DNA from 2 places in the Streptomyces sp. NPDC046349 genome. Region 1 is predicted to be linked to the other one. Evidence: predicted binding sites of a transcription regulator. Region 1 holds the regulator's gene; the other holds the start of a gene.
What was found. The regulator HspR, encoded in region 1, represses chaperone genes until heat shock. The targets are predictions, from matches to a motif close to TTGAGNNNNNNNNNCTCAA.

Region 1 (9,042 bases):
GGTCTTCTTGGCCCGGTCCTCCAGGGCGCCGGCGCAGCCGACCCAGTAGAGGTAGTCGAACTCGGAGAGGTCCTCCGCGTCCTTGCCGATGATCGGGACCTCGAAGTCGACCTCCTTCGTCCACTCGACGCGCTGCTTCTTCGCCAGGCCCCAGGGGTTGCCCTTCTTCTCCAGGTTCTTGAGCATCGTGCCCGCCTCGGACGGGAACGCCGACTCGATCATCACCTGGTAGCGGCGCATGTCGACGATGTGGTCGATGTGCTCGATGTCGACCGGGCACTGCTCCACGCACGCACCGCAGGTCGTGCAGGACCACAGCACGTCCGGGTCGATGACGCCGTTCTCCTCGACCGTGCCGATCAGCGGGCGCTCGGCCTCGGCCAGCGCCGTGGCGGGAACGTCGGCGAGCTGCTCCGCGGTGGCCTTCTCGTTGCCCTCCATGTCCTTGCCGCCGCCGGCCAGCAGGTACGGGGCCTTGGCGTGCGCGTGGTCGCGCAGCGACATGATCAGGAGCTTCGGGGAGAGGGGCTTGCCCGTGTTCCAGGCGGGGCACTGCGACTGGCAGCGGCCGCACTCGGTGCACGTGGAGAAGTCGAGGATGCCCTTCCAGGAGAACTGCTCGACCTGCGAGACGCCGAAGTTGTCGTCCTCGCCCGGGTCCTCGAAGTCGATCTCCTTGCCGCCGCTGGTCATCGGCTGGAGCGCGCCCAGCGCACTCGCCCCGTCGGCGTTCCGCTTGAACCAGATGTTCGGGAATCCGAGGAAGCGGTGCCACGCGACACCCATGTTGGTGTTCAGGGAGACCACGATCATCCAGATCAGCGAGGTGCCGATCTTGATCATCGCGGTGAAGTAGATGGCGTTCTGCAGCGCGCTCGGTGACAGCCCCTCGAAGGCCATCACCAGGGGGTACGAGACGAAGTACGCCGGCTCCCAGCCGTCCACGTGGTGGATGGCGCCCTCGAGGCCGCGCAGGCAGAGGATCGCGAGGCCGATGGTGAGGATGATGTATTCGACGAAGTACGCCTGCCAGGCCTTCGAGCCGGCGAAGCGCGACTTGCGGCCGGCCCGCGAGGGCAGGCTGAGCAGGCGGATCGCGATCAGGACCAGGATCCCGACGACCGTCATCAGGCCGATGAACTCGATGTACATCTCGAACGGCAGGAAGCCGCCCAGGACGGGCAGCGTCCAGTCGGCCTGGAAGAGCTGGCCGTAGGCCTGCGCCAGGGTCGGCGGCAGCGTCAGGAAGCCGATCGCGACGAACCAGTGCGCGAAGCCGACGATGCCCCAGCGGTTCATCCGGCTGTGGCCGAGGAACTCCCGGACGAGGGTCAGCGTTCGGGCCTTCGGGTCGTCCGTGCGGCTGCCGGCCGGTACGGGCTGTCCGATCTTCACGAAGCGGTAGATCTGCGCCACGGCTCGTGCGAGCAGCGCGACGCCGACCACCGTCAGGACCAGCGACACGATGATCGCGGCGAGTTGCATGGGAGGGCTCCTCGGGCGGCACTTACTAAGCGGTAACTTATGAAGTCAAGGCTTGAGGTTACCCATTCCCGACGCCGCAATGTAGCTGAGCGTGCGGTGATCTGTGTCGCTCAGGCGAGCCTTTGTCGATAGGCCGCCCGCGGGGTCTGGGCAAGGATCGCGAGGTCCATCCCGAGCCAGTGGTTCTCCACATAATGCCGGTCGAGCAGTGCCATCTCCTCCCAGGGTAGGTCGGAGCGTGCGCTCACCTGCCACAACCCGGTCATTCCGGGGCGTACGAGCAGTCGGTCGGGGCAGTCCGTGCGGGCCTCCGGGCGCGGGCCGACCAGTGACATCTCCCCGCGGACCACGTTGAGCAGCTGGGGGAGTCCCTCCATCGCGCAGCGTTCCAGGAGGGCGCCCGTCCGCCCCGGCCCGGCCGTGTCGAAGCGCCAGGTCCGGAAGGGCCGCCCGGCCAGGCCGGCCGCGGGCTGCCGTGCGAAGGGCCGCCCGCCCCGGGTCGCGTACAGCAGTGCGGTGACGGCCGCGAGCGGCAGCGCGAGCGCGGCGAGCAGGAGCACCGCCCCGACGAGGTCGAGCACCCGCTTCGCCGGCGGGGCTGCGGGTACGCGCAGCCGGGGGGCGGTGAGTGTGAGGGGCATGCCAGCACGCTGCCGCACGCGTGTCGCGGCCCCGGCGCGCCGCGCGGCGCGGGTCCCTCGTCCGGCCGCCCCGCCCGCCGAAAACCCAAGGTTGCGCGTAAGCGGCAGCTAAAGGTTGAGCCGACCCGACTCAGTTCTGTTGACGCATGCGCGGCGATGCGGCATGGTTGAGTCTGTTCCACTCAAGTCAGCTGGAGGAATCGAAATGGCACGTGCGGTCGGCATCGACCTGGGCACCACTAACTCCGTCGTCAGCGTTCTGGAAGGCGGCGAGCCCACCGTCATCACCAACGCCGAGGGCGCCAGGACCACGCCGTCCGTCGTCGCCTTCGCCAAGAACGGCGAGGTCCTCGTCGGCGAGGTGGCCAAGCGCCAGGCGGTCACCAACGTTGACCGGACCATCCGCTCCGTCAAGCGCCACATGGGCACTGACTGGAAGATCAACCTGGATGGCAAGGACTTCAACCCGCAGCAGATGAGCGCCTTCATCCTGCAGAAGCTGAAGCGCGACGCCGAGGCCTACCTGGGTGAGAAGGTCACGGACGCGGTCATCACCGTCCCGGCCTACTTCAACGACTCCGAGCGCCAGGCGACGAAGGAGGCCGGCGAGATCGCGGGCCTGAACGTCCTGCGCATCGTCAACGAGCCGACGGCCGCCGCCCTGGCCTACGGTCTCGACAAGGACGACCAGACCATCCTCGTCTTCGACCTCGGCGGCGGCACCTTCGACGTGTCGCTCCTGGAGATCGGCGACGGTGTCGTCGAGGTCAAGGCCACCAACGGTGACAACCACCTCGGTGGTGACGACTGGGACCAGCGCGTCGTCGACTACCTGGTGAAGCAGTTCGCCAACGGCCACGGCGTCGACCTGTCCAAGGACAAGATGGCCCTGCAGCGTCTGCGCGAGGCCGCCGAGAAGGCGAAGATCGAGCTGTCCTCCTCCACGGAGACCACGATCAACCTGCCGTACATCACGGCGTCCGCCGAGGGCCCGCTGCACCTGGACGAGAAGCTCACGCGCTCGCAGTTCCAGCAGCTCACCGCGGACCTGCTCGACCGCTGCAAGACCCCGTTCCACAACGTCATCAAGGACGCCGGCATCCAGCTGTCCGAGATCGACCACGTGGTCCTGGTCGGCGGCTCCACCCGCATGCCGGCCGTCGCCGAGCTCGTCAAGGAGCTGACCGGCGGTCAGGACGCCAACAAGGGCGTCAACCCGGACGAGGTCGTCGCCATCGGCGCCACCCTCCAGGCCGGTGTCCTCAAGGGCGAGGTCAAGGACGTCCTGCTCCTCGACGTGACCCCGCTGTCCCTCGGCATCGAGACCAAGGGCGGCATCATGACCAAGCTCATCGAGCGCAACACCACGATCCCGACCAAGCGGTCCGAGATCTTCACGACGGCCGAGGACAACCAGCCGTCCGTGCAGATCCAGGTCTACCAGGGCGAGCGCGAGATCGCGGCGTACAACAAGAAGCTCGGCATGTTCGAGCTGACCGGCCTGCCGCCGGCCCCGCGCGGTGTCCCGCAGATCGAGGTCTCCTTCGACATCGACGCGAACGGCATCATGCACGTGACCGCGAAGGACCTCGGCACGGGCAAGGAGCAGAAGATGACCGTCACCGGCGGCTCTTCGCTCGGCAAGGACGAGGTCGACCGCATGCGCCAGGAGGCCGAGCAGTACGCGGAGGAGGACCTGCGCCGCAAGGAGGCCGCCGAGTCCCGCAACCAGGGCGAGCAGCTCGTCTACCAGACGGAGAAGTTCCTCAAGGACAACGAGGACAAGGTCCCGGCCGAGGTCAAGACCGAGGTCGAGTCCGCCGTCGCCGAGCTGAAGGAGAAGCTCAAGGGCGAGGACACCGGCGAGATCCGCAGCGCGACGGAGAAGCTCGCCGCGGTCAGCCAGAAGCTCGGCCAGGCGATCTACGCCGACGCCCAGGCCGCCCAGGGCGCCGCGGGCGGCGCCGGTGACGCGGGCCAGGCCAAGGCCGACGACGACGTCGTCGACGCCGAGATCGTCGACGACGAGAAGCCGAAGGGTGGCGCTGCCTGATGTCGGAGGAGACCCCGGGCTTCGACGAGAAGCCCGAAGTCCCCGCCGACGCCGCTCAGGACGACGCCGAGCCGAAGGCAGCCGACTCCGCCGAAACGGCGGAGGGGGCGGCCCCGGCCGGGGACAGCGCACAGGACGTGGCCCTGCTGGCGCAGCTGGACCAGGCCCGTACCGCGCTCGGTGAGCGCACCGCGGACCTCCAGCGGCTCCAGGCGGAGTACCAGAACTACCGCCGCCGGGTGGAGCGGGACCGGATCACCGTCAAGGAGATCGCGGTCGCGTCCCTCCTGACGGAGCTCCTGCCGACGCTCGACGACATCGGCCGGGCGCGGGAGCACGGCGAGCTGGTCGGCGGCTTCAAGTCGGTGGCCGAGTCGCTGGAGACGGTCGCCGCCAAGATGGGCCTGCAGCAGTTCGGCAAGGAGGGCGAGCCCTTCGACCCGACGGTCCACGAGGCCCTGATGCACTCGTACGCGCCGGACGTCACCGAGACGACCTGCGTGGCGATCCTGCAGCCGGGGTACCGGATCGGCGAGCGTACGATCCGTCCCGCACGGGTCGCGGTGGCCGAGCCCCAGCCGGGCGCGGCCCCCAAGTCCGAGTCCGCGGAGGGCGACAAGCCGTCCGGCGAGGACGCGGATGCAGCCGACCAGGGCTGACGCAGTACACGTAGCGGCACGGGAGGAGGGACACCGGGGATGAGCACGAAGGACTTCGTCGAGAAGGACTACTACAAGGTCCTCGGTGTCCCGAAGGACGCCACCGAGGCCGAGATCAAGAAGGCGTACCGGAAGCTCGCGCGCGAGTTCCACCCGGACGCCAACAAGGGCGACCTCTCCGCCGAGGCGCGCTTCAAGGAGATCTCCGAGGCGAACGACATCCTCGGGGACGCCAAGAAGCGCAAGGAGTACGACGAGGCGCGCGCCCTGTTCGGCAACGGCGGCTTCCGCCCCGGGCCGGGCGGCGGCTCGTTCAACTTCGACCTGGGCGACCTCTTCGGCGGCACCCAGCAGGGCGGCCAGGCCGGCGGCTTCGGCGGCGGCCTGGGCGACGTCTTCGGCGGCCTCTTCAACCGCGGCGCCGGCCCGGGTGCGGGCACCCGCACCCAGCCGCGCCGCGGCCAGGACATCGAGTCGGAGGTCACCCTCTCCTTCACGGAGGCGGTGGACGGGGCCACGGTCCCGCTCCGGATGTCCTCGCAGGCGCCCTGCAAGGCCTGCTCGGGCACCGGCGACAAGAACGGCACGCCCCGGGTGTGCCCGACCTGCGTCGGCACCGGCCAGGTCTCGCGCGGCAGCGGCGGCGGCTTCTCGCTGACCGACCCCTGCGCGGACTGCAAGGGCCGCGGCCTGATCGCGGAGACCCCCTGCGACGTCTGCAAGGGCAGCGGCCGGGCCCGCAGCTCCCGCACCATGCAGGTCCGGATCCCGGCGGGCGTCTCCGACGGCCAGCGGATCCGGCTGCGCGGGAAGGGCGCCCCGGGCGAGCGCGGCGGCCCCGCCGGCGACCTCTACGTGGTGGTGCACGTCGGGACCCACCCGGTGTTCGGCCGCAAGGACGACAACCTCACGGTGACCGTTCCGGTGACGTTCGCGGAGGCGGCTCTGGGCGCCGACATCAAGGTCCCGACCCTCAACGGACCGTCGGTCACGCTGAAACTGCCCCCGGGCACCCCGAACGGGCGTACGATGCGGGCCCGCGGCAAGGGGGCGGTCCGCAAGGACGGCACCCGCGGGGACCTCCTCGTCACCGTGGAGGTCGCGGTTCCGACCGAGCTGTCCGACAAGGCACGCGAGGCGCTGGAGATGTACCGCGAGGCGACGGAGTCGCAGGACCCGCGCTCCGCGCTGTTCGAGTCCGCGAAGGGAGCATGACATGGACGGCCGCCGACGACAGTCTTCCCGTCTGGGAAGCGGTTACCAACTCACCGACGAGACCCCGGTCTACGTGATCTCGGTCGCCGCCCAGCTCTCGGGCCTGCACCCGCAGACCCTCCGCCAGTACGACCGCCTCGGCCTGGTCTCCCCGGACCGTACGGCCGGCCGCGGCCGGCGCTACTCGGCCCGGGACATCGAACTGCTCCGCACGGTGCAGACGCTGTCCCAGGACGAGGGCATCAACCTGGCGGGCATCAAGCGCATCATCGAACTGGAGAACCAGGTGGCCGCGCTCCAGCAGCGCGTCGCCGAGCTCTCCGCCGCGGTGGACGGCGCGGCCGCCACCCTGCGGGCCCGCGAGGCCCAGGTGCACGCCTCGTACCGCCGCGACCTGGTCCCGTATCAGCCCCCGCAGCCGGGCAGCGCCCTGGTCGTCTGGCGCCCGAGCCCGAAGCGCCCGCTGGACTGAGCTGAGCCCCTCTGGGCCGGAGGACGCCTTCAGGCCCCGCCCCTTCCAGGGCGGGGCCTGAAGGCTTTCCAGAGGCCTTCTAGAGGACTTCCGGCTCCTGGTGCCGGGCCCGGTTCGGATCGGCGTCCTCGCACTCCTGCGGCGCGGAGGGGCGGCCCAGGATGCCCGACTGCGCGATGAGGTAGCCGAGCTGGGCCCGGCTGCCGCTGCCGAGGGTGGTGGCGAGCTTGGCGATGTGGGCGCGGCAGGTGCGTACGTTCATCCCCAGGCGCCGGGCGATGGCCTCGTCCACATGCCCCTCGATGAGGAGCTGGGCGATGGTGCGCTGCACGCCGGTGATGCCGCCGGGGGTGCTGCGGTACGTCACCTCCTCCGTCAGGGGCACGGCGCGGTGCCACAGCTGCTCGAAGACCTTGATGAGGTAGTCGACGAGGCCGGGATGGCGCAGTTCCAGGGCCACCCGGCGGTCGTCGCTCACGGGGATGAAGGCGACCGTGCGGTCGAAGATGATGAGGCGCTCTATCAGCTCTTCGAGCGTGCGGATCTCGACCTTGCCCATGGAGATGCGGTCCACGTAGGCGAGCGTGCCCTGGCTGTGCCGCGCGGTGTGCTGGTAGAGGGTCCGTATGCTGACCCCGCGGTCGATCAGCGGCTGGTCGCGCTCCAGGGCCTGTGTGAGAGCCTCGGAGGGGCGTGCTCCGCCCGGCTGGACCGTCAGCACCTCGGTGTGGCATTCGGCCGTGGCGAGGTTCAGCGCGGCGTTGATCCTTTCGAAACCCTCCAGCACCGTGATGGCGTGGGTGTCGGCCGGACTCTGTGCACTGATGGCGAGGAAAGGCTCGAAAGTGTCGGTGAGATCTACAGCGCTGCGTCGGCGGTCCTGGATCTCGCGTTCAATCGGATGCAGCCGTTGAGCCAAAGCCACGGACGGGGGAACCGGGCGGAGTTGGTTCGCGTCATCCGGGTCGGGCTGCAGTAGGGCGAGTTCCAGCAGGCAGGGGGCGTTCTGGATCTCTTGCCGGGCGATCCGGCCGGTGCTCAGGGCAGCCGCGTAGAGCCGCGTCCCCTCGGCGCACATGGACGTGACGGGGTGGGGATGTGTCGCCATTGTCGGTTTTTGCGTCAAATCTCCACCCCCCAGGGTCCTGAACATGCAAGAACATGATGCATCGTCCCTGTGGCATTGACGTGCCTGAATGAGCCATCGTCTGACACGCGGGGGAGAGGATTCCATCAAGTGAGGACGAAGCCGACCATGTACAAGAGAATGCTTCGCTCGGTGCTTGCCATAGGTTTCTCCGCCGTTGCGGTTTTTGGGGCAGTCAGCGCCGTCGAAAGTGACGCGGGGAGCGCTAGGGACGGTCAGGGCACGAGCCTGACGAGCACGGAGTTCGACACCGGCTGGACCACGGCGCCCGTGGGCAAGTACGCGGACACCGGCTGGACCGCCGCGGAGCTGGGCGGTAAGGACGACACCGGCTGGACCGAGGCTCCTGCGACGGTGTCCGCATGACCCCCGACGACCGCGGCTTCCGCCGCGAGATGGCGTCGGCATACCGCTCGGGCTGGCAGTTCATCGACCTCGCCACGGCCATCCCCCACCCCGGCGACTCGTTGATGGTCACCCTGTTCGGCCAGCCGATCGTCATCGTGCGCGAGGAGGACGAGGACGTACGTGCCTACCGGTGCCTGCGCCGCCCGCGCGGCGCGCCGCAGCCCGTCCGCTGCGAGGTGCGCTACGGAATGGTCTTCGTCAATCTCGATCAGCGGGACCACCAGCTCTTCGAGCCCGACATCACCACCGCCACCCCCCGCAGTGCCTGAAGCGATTCCCCCGTCGTTGCAGATCGCTCAGGCGCTACCCCCACACAACGGCGCCATCGTGGACCTGACCACGATGGCGCCGTTGTGATGCCGCCGTCCAGTGCGTTATTCGGACAAGGTGAAGGATCAACAACCGGACAGGGCGAGGGATCGACGGCTCACGCGCGTCCCATGGCCCGGTCCAGGGTGATCTCCACGACCACGCGGTCGGGATTGGGCGAGGGCGTCCGCCCGTACCGTTGCGCGTAGCGCGCCACGGCGTCGGCGACCGACGCCTCGTCCGTGCGGACCACCGCACGGCCCTCGAGAGTCGCCCAGCGGCGCCCTTCCATCTGGCAGACCGCCACCCGCGCCCCGCCCTCCTGTGCGGCCTGCGCGGCCAGGACGTTGCGGACCTTCTTGCTGTGCTTGTTGCTGATCACCCGGGCCATGCCGGCCTCGGGGTCGTACGTCACGCCCACCGGCACCACGTGCGGGGTCCCGTCGGGGCGCGGGGTGGTCAGCGTGCAGACGTGCCGCTCCCGCCAGAAGGCGAGGTACTCGGGCGTCGGGTTGAGTACGTCATGGGACATGGCCCGAAGGGTACGGGCAAGCGGTCCCCTCAACTGCCTTGAGTGGAATAGACTCAACTTTGCATACGCTGACTCTGTCAGACCCTTTGCATCCCTCGGAGAGGAGAAGACGCAGTGGACG
Region 2 (9,042 bases), on a different contig from region 1:
AGTGGATGTGCACGCCCCGGTCCTTCAGGTCGGCGACGGGGAGCTCCAGTTCGGCGCCGTGCGAGCGCAGGAAGCTCAGCGCGATCTGCGCCGACTCCTTCATCACGTCGCCGAGCTGGCCGGTGAGGGTCAGTCCGGCGGCGCCCGTCTCGGGGTCGGCCAGCGAGGCCTCCACGAAGAGCACGTCGCCGCCCGCTCCGGTCACCGCGAGGCCGGTGGCCACGCCGGGGACGGCGGTGCGCCGTTCGGCCGGGTCCTGGGCGGACTCGGGCACGTGGTGCGGGCGGCCGATCAGGCCCCGCAGCTCGCCGGCCCCGATGCGGTAGGGCAGTTCGCGCTCGCCCAGCTCGTGCTGGGCGGCGACCTTGCGCAGCAGGCGGGCGACGGCCCGCTCCAGGGTGCGCACGCCCGCCTCGCGGGTGTACTCGCCGGCCAGCTTGCGCAGGGCGTCCTCCTCCAGGACGACCTCGTCGGCGGCGAGCCCGGCGCGCTCCAGCTGGCGGGGCAGCAGGTGGTCGCGGGCGATGACGACCTTCTCGTCCTCGGTGTAGCCGTCGAGGCGGACGAGCTCCATGCGGTCGGCGAGGGCCTCCGGGATGGACTCCAGGACGTTGGCGGTGGCCAGGAAGACGACGTCGCTCAGGTCCAGCTCCACCTCCAGGTAGTGGTCTCGGAAGGTGTGGTTCTGGGCCGGGTCGAGGACTTCCAGGAGGGCGGCCGCGGGGTCGCCGCGGAAGTCGGAGCCCACCTTGTCGATCTCGTCGAGCAGGACCACGGGGTTCATGGATCCGGCTTCCTTGATGGCCCGGACGATGCGGCCGGGCAGCGCGCCGACGTAGGTCCGGCGGTGGCCGCGCACCTCGGCCTCGTCCCGTACGCCGCCGAGCGCGACGCGGACGAACTTGCGGCCCATCGCGTGGGCCACGCTCTCGCCGAGCGAGGTCTTGCCGACTCCCGGCGGGCCAACGAGCGCGAGCACGGCGCCGCCTCGCCGGCCCCCGATGACGCCCATGCCGCGCTCGCTGCGGCGCTTGCGCACGGCGAGGTATTCGGTGATGCGGTCCTTCACGTCGCTCAGACCGGCGTGTTCGGCGTCGAGCACGGCCCTGGCGCCCTGGATGTCGTACTGGTCCTCGGTGCGCTCGTTCCACGGGAGTTCGAGCACGGTGTCCAGCCAGGTGCGGATCCAGGAGCCCTCGGGGCTCTGGTCGCTGGACCGCTCCAGCTTGTCGACCTCCTTGAGCGCGGCCTCGCGGACCTTCTCGGGGAGGTCCGCGGCCTCGACGCGGGCCCGGTAGTCGTCGGACTCCGCGCCGTCCTTCTCGCCGTTCAGCTCGCGCAGTTCCTTGCGTACGGCCTCCAGCTGGCGGCGCAGCAGGAACTCGCGCTGCTGCTTGTCGACGCCTTCCTGGACGTCCTTGGCGATGGACTCGGCCACGTCCTGTTCGGCGAGGTGGTCGCTGAGCGCCTTGACGGCGAGCTTGAGGCGGGCGACGGGGTCGGCCGTCTCCAGCAGTTCGACTTTCTGCTCGACCGTCAGGAAGGGCGAGTATCCGGAGTTGTCCGCGAGGGCGGAGACCCCTTCGATCTGCTGGACGCGGTCCACGACCTGCCAGGCGCCGCGCTTCTTGAGCCAGCTGGTGGCGAGGGCCTTGTACTCCTTCACCAGCTCGGCGACGGCGCCCGGCAGCGGATCGGGGACCGACTCGTCCACGGTCTCGCCCTCGACCCACAGCGCCGCTCCGGGGCCGGTGGTGCCGGCGCCGATCCGGACGCGGCCGAGGCCGCGGATGAGCGCGCCGGGGTCGCCGCCGGAAAGGCGGCCGACCTGCTCGACGGTTCCGAGCACTCCGGTCGCCGCGTACGTGCCGTCGACCCGCGGCACGAGCAGCACCCGGGGCTTTCCGCTGCCGTTCTTTCCGGCGGCGGCCTGCGCGGCCTCCACGGCAGCGCGCACCTCGGCGTCGGACAGGTCCAGCGGGACGACCATTCCGGGCAGCACGACCTCGTCGTCGAGCGGCAGTACGGGCAGGGTGAGCGATACGGACGTCGAAGCCATGATCTTCCCTCCGGCAGTGAAGTTGAGCTATGCCGACTCAATGCATCTGCGCCTCGTGATGTTCCCCAACCCCCGTTCGCCGGGGGCGAACAGGCCCTCGGCGGTGCCCGGACCGGGCTCGGTCAGCTGTTCAGGGGGGAGATGCGTACGTCGCCCGAGGTGGTCTTCGCCGAGAGGCGGGACGGGGCGGAGGCGTCGTCGGGGAGGGTGACGTCCCGGTCGCCGGAGGTGGTGGAGACCGCCAGGCGGTAGGGGGCCGGCGGCACCTTCAGGCTGACGTCGCCGGAGGCCGTCTCGACGAGCACTGAGGAGGGCGCCTTCGCGAAGTCCAGGCGCGCGTCGCCCGAGGCCGAGCGCACCGACGCGCTCGGCCCGGACAGGCCGGTGGCGGTGATCTCGCCCGAGGTGGTGCTGATCCTCAGAGGTCCGGCGATGCCCTCGGCCCGGATGTCGCCGGAATCGGCCTCCAACTCGGCGGCGGCGACGCCGGTCACGGTGATGTCGCCGCTGTCGCTCTCCAGCGTGACCTTCGCGGAGGCGGGGACCTCCAGGCGGTAGTCGATGCGGCAGTCTCCGGAGCAGCCGTTGGTGAAGGTGAGCACTCCCGCGCTGACCTGCTGGCCGGGGGTGGGGGCGGTGGCTCCGCGGTAGTGGACGGTGCGGCGGACCGTGACGCCGGGACCGGTGCCGGGCGTGACCGCGATCGACCCCGCCCGGGCGCCGGTCACCTCGACGGCGGTGACCGCCTCGGTGACCGCCGTGTCGGCGCGGGCCGTCTTGCGGGGGCCTTCGACGAAGGAGCATCCGGCCAGGAGGACGCCGGCCGCGAGGGCGACGGCCGCGCGGGCGGCCCGGCCCGCCGTGGTGTGGGAAGTCATGCACCGATCCTCCGGCGCCGGCGCCGGACGGCCGATGGTGCCGGTACCCGGATCCGGTGTCGGGTTATCCCCCGTCTCCGGCGGCGCCCGGCCACCGGCCACCGGACCCCGGCTCCCGCAACCCGTGGGAAACCGCCGTCACCGGCCCGGGCCGGTGACGACCGGGCGCTGCGGCGAGGGCAGGCCCCATTCGCTCCAGGAGCCGTCGTACACCGCCAGGTCCCGGTAGCCGGCGAGGTCTGCGCCGAGTGCCAGTACGCAGGCGGTCACCCCGGAGCCGCAGCTGAAGCGGAGGCGTTCACGGCCTCCCGCGGCCGCCTCGAGGGCCGCGCGGAGTTCCCCGGCCGGGCGCATCAGGCCGTCGGGGCCCTGGAGTTCGCCGAAGGGGAGGCTGACGGCGCCGGGCATGTGGCCGCCGCGCAGGCCCGGACGGGGTTCGGGGGCGGTGCCCTCGAAGCGTTCGCGGGTACGGGCGTCCAGGACGGCCGCGGCCGGGTCGGCCAGGGCCGCGGCGACGGCATCGGCGTCGATCAGCAGCCCCGGGCGGGGCCGGGCGGTGAAGGAGCCGCGCGGCCCCCCGTAGTCCGGGGCGGCGGTCTCGACGGGCAGGCCGGCGGCCGTCCATGCGGGCAGTCCCCCGTCGAGGACGGCGGCCCGGTCGAAGCCCATGGCGCGCAGCATCCACCAGGCGCGGGCGCTGGAGTAGACGCCGGCGCCGTCGTAGACGACGACGGTGTCGGTGTCGTGGAGGCCGAGGGCCCGCAGCGCCTCGGTGAAGGCGGCGGGGCCGGGCATGGTGTGCGGGGCGGGGGCCGTGTGGTCGGAGAGGGCTCCGTCGAGGTCGAAGGGGCGGGCGCCCGGGATGCGCCGGCCGGCGGCGCGGTGGGCGCCGACGGAGGCGTCGAGGACGACCAGTCCTGAGGCGCCCAGCCGGGCGGCGAGCCAGTCGGACCCGACCAGCGGTCCGGGGTCCGCGGGGCCGGGCTCGCGGGGCGCGGGGTGGTCGGACGTGGGCATAGGGCAGCACCTCCTGAAGGCTCGGCGGCCGCACCCGCCCGCGGGGGGGGTGCGGCCGCCGACTGTGCGACGCGGTCGCCCCCATCCTCCGGCGCGGCCCGGCCCGGCCCGCAACCGCCCCCCGTCCCGGGCGGGTTGGCGGCCGGGCGCCCCCTCAGGGGGTGCTGCAGCCGCCCGGACGGGCATAGACGGCGACCCGGGCGCCCCGTACGCCGGTGACCGAGCAGAGGTCGAAGCGGCCGGCCAGCACCTCCCGCTTGACCGCCTCTCGCGGGTACGGGTCCAGGGGCTGCCCCGCCGGGTCCTGCAGGGCGATCACCCGGGGCGAGGCGAGCAGCGCCGCGCGGATCCGCTCGGGGGGCAGCTCCGTGCCCTGGAGGCTGTGCGAGGCGGCCGGGCCGGATGCGAGAGCGGCGTCGCGCAGGCCCGCGCGGACGTCCGGCGAGGACAGCAGCCACTCGCGCCTGCGGGAGGGCATGAACACCACCGCGTCCCCCGGGCGGGCCCGCTCGCGGACCGCGGCGGCCACCGCGAGGACGTCGTCCTTGCGGCTCTCAGGGGTGCGCAGCCACGCCGACCAGACGCCGAACGGTACGAGGAGGGCGCCCGCCAGCACCCACGGCCACCACTCCCGGGCGGCGGCCAGCCGTGCGCCGGCCAGCAGGGCGGGCCCGGCCAGTGCGTAGAGCACGTACCGGTCGACGTACCAGGGGTTGAGCAGCGAGATCGCCATGAGCAGTCCGGGCGGCAGCAGGACCAGGGGCAGCGCCACCCGAGCGAGGTCCTTCGGGGCACCCCGGGCGAGCAGCAGGGAGGCGGCGCCCACCACGGCGTACGCGGCCCAGTCCTGCCAGCTCGGCCGGCCGAGCCAGCCGAGCTGCTGGTGCGCCTGGCGCACGCTGACCGCGGCGAGCGGCAGCAGCAGGACGACGACGGTCGCGGCGCTCCACCGCCAGCCGGGCGCGCGGCGGGCGGTGAAGGCGTGGGCGAGCAGTGCAAGCGCGGCGAACTCGTGCAGCCAGCAGCCGATCAGCAGCACGACGGTGTAGGCGATCCACCGCTCGCGGAGCATCAGGTAGGTCGACCACACCACGGCGGCCGCGACCAGCGCGTACGAGCGGCCTTCCTGGGCGTACATCTGGACGGGTGGCAGGAGGGCGTACAGGCAGCCGGAGACGAGTGCGGCCCGCTCCCCCGCGAGCCGGTGTGCGACGGCGGCCACGCCCGCCGCGGCGAGGGCGGTGGCGGCGACGGAGGGCAGCCGCAGCGCCCACAGGCCGCCGTCCCAGGCCCGGAACACGCCGTGCATGAGGACGTAGTACAGGCCGTGCACGGCGTCGACCCGGGCGAGGAGGTCCAGGATCGCGCCGGGCGTGCGGTGCGCCACCTGCCAGGTGACGGATTCGTCGCGCCACATGCTGCCGCCCCGCTCCAGGCCCCACAGGCCGAGGACCGCGGCGAGCAGCGGCGGCAGCAGGCGCCATGGCGCGATGCGTCTGATGGCGGCCTCCTGAAGCTGTCGGATCGGGGGTGCGGACTCCATACTCGGGGGTGGACCCGAGTGGCTGCGGAGGTGGGTGTGCGCGCGTTCCGGGCGGTGGCGGCGGTACTTCTGGGTGCGGTGGTCCTGGCGGGGTGCGGACCGTCCGGTTCCGGGGGTGGCGACGACGCGCCGCCGAAGGGCTCCGCGGGGCCGGCCGCGAGTGCGGGTGCGAACGCGGACCCGGCCGCGAGCCCCAGCCCCGGCCGGAGCGCCGGCCCGGGCGCGGACCCGGCCGCGAGCCCCAGCCCCGGCCGGAGCGCCGGGCCGGGCGCGAGTACGGGTGCGGTGCCCGCCCCCGGGGAGACCCTGGTCCGGGTCACCCGCAGCGGGGGCTTCGCCGGGGAGACCCATACCCTCGTCGTGAGGGGTGACGGCTCCTGGTCCCGGCTGGACGCGAAGGCGGGGCCGGAGGGTGCCGGGAAGCTGTCGGAGCAGGGCCTGGCAGCGCTGCGCACCGCGCTCCGGGAGGCGGACTTCGCACGTCTGCCCAAAACGGCGACGGGCGGTCCCAAGATCTACGACGGGTTCTTCTACGCCTTCGTGCACGGCGGGTACGAGGTCGCGGGCGAGCAGGGGTCCCTGCCGCCGGCCCTGGTGAAGGTGGTGGACGCGCTGCCGCCGTTCACGCAGGGCTGAGCTCCCGCAGCAGCCGGTACGGGCACCCGCGCGGCCGGGCCGGCATGTCCACGCGGACTCCGCGCAGCTCGGTGCGGCCTTCGGTCGGGCCGCAGCCGAGGGGCGCCTGCCCTTCGGCCTCCCGCGTTCGACGGCGGCGGTCGCGGCACTCCGTCCCGATGTGCCGAAGGACACTCACGAACCGGTCTGCCCCCACGGTCGCGGACCGGCCTTGTGGGCCCCCTCCAACAGGGATCCGACGGGGTCGAAGCCGGTGGGGCGCCTGACCGCCCCACCCGCCGGATGCCGGTCCCGCAGGACGGCCGGCACCCGGTACAACCCATTCCATTTACTCAGGTCCAGCGCATATGCCGTGTCCGAACCCCACGTAGCCGCAGGCCGGAGCCTCCTCTACGCTGCACCCCATTCAGCGGGATCTTCAGGGGCGGACATGGAACAGACACACACCACCCACACCGGCGCCGCGGCAACCCCCGGCGCCCAGCGGCGTGTGCTCGTCGTCGAGGACGACCGCACCATCGCGGAGGCCATCGCGGCCCGGCTGCGCGCCGAGGGCTTCCAGGTACAGACGGCCACCGACGGCCCGGCGGCCGTCGCCGCGGCGGAGAGCTGGCTGCCCGAGCTGCTGGTCCTCGACGTCATGCTGCCCGGCTTCGACGGTCTGGAGGTGTGCCGCCGGGTCCAGGCGCAGCGCCCGGTCCCGGTCCTGATGCTCACCGCCCGGGACGACGAGACCGACATGCTGGTCGGGCTGGGCGTCGGCGCCGACGACTACATGACGAAGCCGTTCTCCATGCGCGAGCTGGCCGCACGCGTCCACGTCCTGCTGCGGCGGGTGGAGCGGGCCACGATCGCCGCCCACACCCCGCGCGGCGCCACCCTGCGCCTGGGCGACCTGGAGATCGACCACGCGCAGCGCCGGGTCCGGGTGCAGACCGAGGACGTCCACCTGACCCCGACCGAGTTCGACCTGCTGGTGTGCCTGGCCGGGACCCCGCGGGCCGTGCTCTCCCGGGAGCAGCTGCTGGCGGAGGTCTGGGACTGGGCCGACGCGTCCGGGACCCGTACGGTCGACAGCCACATCAAGGCCCTGCGGCGCAAGATCGGCGCCGAGCGGATCCGTACGGTCCACGGCGTCGGGTACGCCCTGGAGACCCCGGCCCAGCCGTGACCGGCCGGGCGGAGGGGCCGCGCCAGCGCCCGCGCCAGCGGCCCACCGGAGGGCTGCGGCCCTTCTCGCCGTTCTCGATCAAGACCAAGCTCGGCACGCTCGTGGTGGTCTCGGTCTTCATCACGACCGGCCTGCTCCTGGTGGCTCTGCGCACCGACACCGAGCTGCGGTTCATCACCGTCTTCTCCGTGATCGCCTCGATGCTGATCACGCAGTTCGTGGCGCACAGCCTGACGGCACCGCTCGACGACATGACGACGGTCGCCCGGGCGATATCCCACGGCGACTTCACGCGGCGGGTGCGGGGCGCCGGACGCCGCGACGAGCTGGGCGACCTGGCCTCCACCATCAACCTGATGGCGGACGACCTGGAGGCCGTGGACCGGCACCGCAAGGAGCTCGTCGCCAACGTCTCGCACGAGCTGCGCACCCCGATCGCCGCGCTGCGTGCGGTGCTGGAGAACGTGGTCGACGGGGTCTCGGCCGCCGACCCGGAGACCATGCGCACCATGCTCAAGCAGACCGAGCGCCTCGGCCGACTCGTGGAGACCCTGCTGGACCTGTCCCGGGTGGACAACGGGGTGGTACCGCTGAAGGCCCGCCGCTTCGAGGTGTGGCCGTACCTGTCCGGGGTGCTGAAGGAGTCGGGGCTGGCGGCCTCCGGCCGGCCGGGGCTGCTCTCCGGCTCCGGCGGGCACACCCGCAACGACGTCCACCTGCACCTGGACGTCTTCCCGCCCGACCTGTGCGCGTACGCCGACGCCGAGCGGCTGCACCAGGTGGTGGCCAACCTGATCGACAACGCGGTCAAGCACAGCCCGCCGCACGGCAGGGTCACGGTCCGCGCCCGGGCCGGCGAGGCGCCCGGAGGCCTGGCGCTGGAGGTCCGGGACGAGGGCCCCGGCATCCCGGAGGCCGAGCGCCACCGGGTCTTCGAGCGGTTCAACCGGGGCAGCGCCCGCGGCGGCGACGGCGGCACCGGACTGGGCCTGGCGATCGCCCGCTGGGCCGTGGAGCTGCACGGCGGCCGGATCGGGGTGGCCGAATCGTCACGGGGCTGCCGCATCCTCGTCACGCTTCCGGGCAGCTCGTAGGTCCCGTGTTGACGTAGGGTTCGACTGGGAAGGACATGATCTCGGCCACACGTACCCGGGGTCCGTCAGGGGTGCGAAGCCAAGGGGGCCGCAACCTCGGTGCCCCCTACCCGAACCAGGCTGGTTTCCCGCCATTCCACGTCATGAAACCCGCCGTTCGATGTGACCTGCACGACGTAAGTCCCGCCCGGCCTGCATGCAGCGGTCGAGGAGGCGTAGCCTTTATTCCCGCTGTCCATACCTTGTGAAGCGGAAGAGGGCGGTTGCCGCCGTGTCGCCACAGTCCCCCAGTAATTCGAGCACCACGACCGAAGCAGCAGAGGGCGGGAAGAACCCTGCCTCAGGCTTCGGCGCGAATGAGTGGCTCGTCGACGAGATCTATCAGCAGTACCTCCAGGACCCGCAGTCGGTCGACCGGGCCTGGTGGGACTTCTTCGCCGATTACAAGCCGGGGGGCGCTGCCGCTCCGGTGACGTCGGCCGGTCCCGACAAGTCCACGCCGACGGACGGCGCCTCCGCACAGGCCGCCACCGCCGTCGCCGGGACTCCGCAGGTCGCCGACGCCGCCACGGGGGCGGCGGACGCCGCGCCCGCGCACACCGCGACGCCGACTCCTCCGCCTGTGTCAGCTCCTGCCCCTGCTC

Region 2: lon (endopeptidase La) is a predicted target of HspR. The motif match lies at 2,082-2,100, and genes of this name have one in related genera.

The regions. Positions count from the first base shown of each region.
Region 1 is NZ_JBVJFK010000004.1:236,303-245,344, reverse strand. Features, by position in the region: partial or broken gene ACZ6JS_RS11115 ((Fe-S)-binding protein) at 1-1,485, opposite strand, end outside; gene ACZ6JS_RS11110 (sugar transferase) at 1,596-2,126, opposite strand; gene dnaK (molecular chaperone DnaK) at 2,332-4,179, shown strand; gene grpE (nucleotide exchange factor GrpE) at 4,179-4,838, shown strand; gene dnaJ (molecular chaperone DnaJ) at 4,878-6,053, shown strand; gene ACZ6JS_RS11090 (heat shock protein transcriptional repressor HspR) at 6,055-6,525, shown strand; gene ACZ6JS_RS11085 (helix-turn-helix transcriptional regulator) at 6,605-7,678, opposite strand; gene ACZ6JS_RS11080 (hypothetical protein) at 7,763-8,038, shown strand; gene ACZ6JS_RS11075 (Rieske (2Fe-2S) protein) at 8,035-8,349, shown strand; gene ACZ6JS_RS11070 (pyridoxamine 5'-phosphate oxidase family protein) at 8,508-8,921, opposite strand; gene clpB (ATP-dependent chaperone ClpB) at 9,036-9,042, shown strand, end outside.
Region 2 is NZ_JBVJFK010000001.1:351,313-360,354, reverse strand. Features, by position in the region: gene lon (endopeptidase La) at 1-2,059, opposite strand, end outside; gene ACZ6JS_RS01695 (DUF4097 family beta strand repeat-containing protein) at 2,182-2,937, opposite strand; gene ACZ6JS_RS01690 (sulfurtransferase) at 3,076-3,954, opposite strand; gene ACZ6JS_RS01685 (glycosyltransferase family 39 protein) at 4,109-5,497, opposite strand; gene ACZ6JS_RS01680 (hypothetical protein) at 5,516-6,133, shown strand; gene ACZ6JS_RS01675 (response regulator transcription factor) at 6,564-7,304, shown strand; gene ACZ6JS_RS01670 (HAMP domain-containing sensor histidine kinase) at 7,301-8,398, shown strand; gene ACZ6JS_RS01665 (multifunctional oxoglutarate decarboxylase/oxoglutarate dehydrogenase thiamine pyrophosphate-binding subunit/dihydrolipoyllysine-residue succinyltransferase subunit) at 8,670-9,042, shown strand, end outside.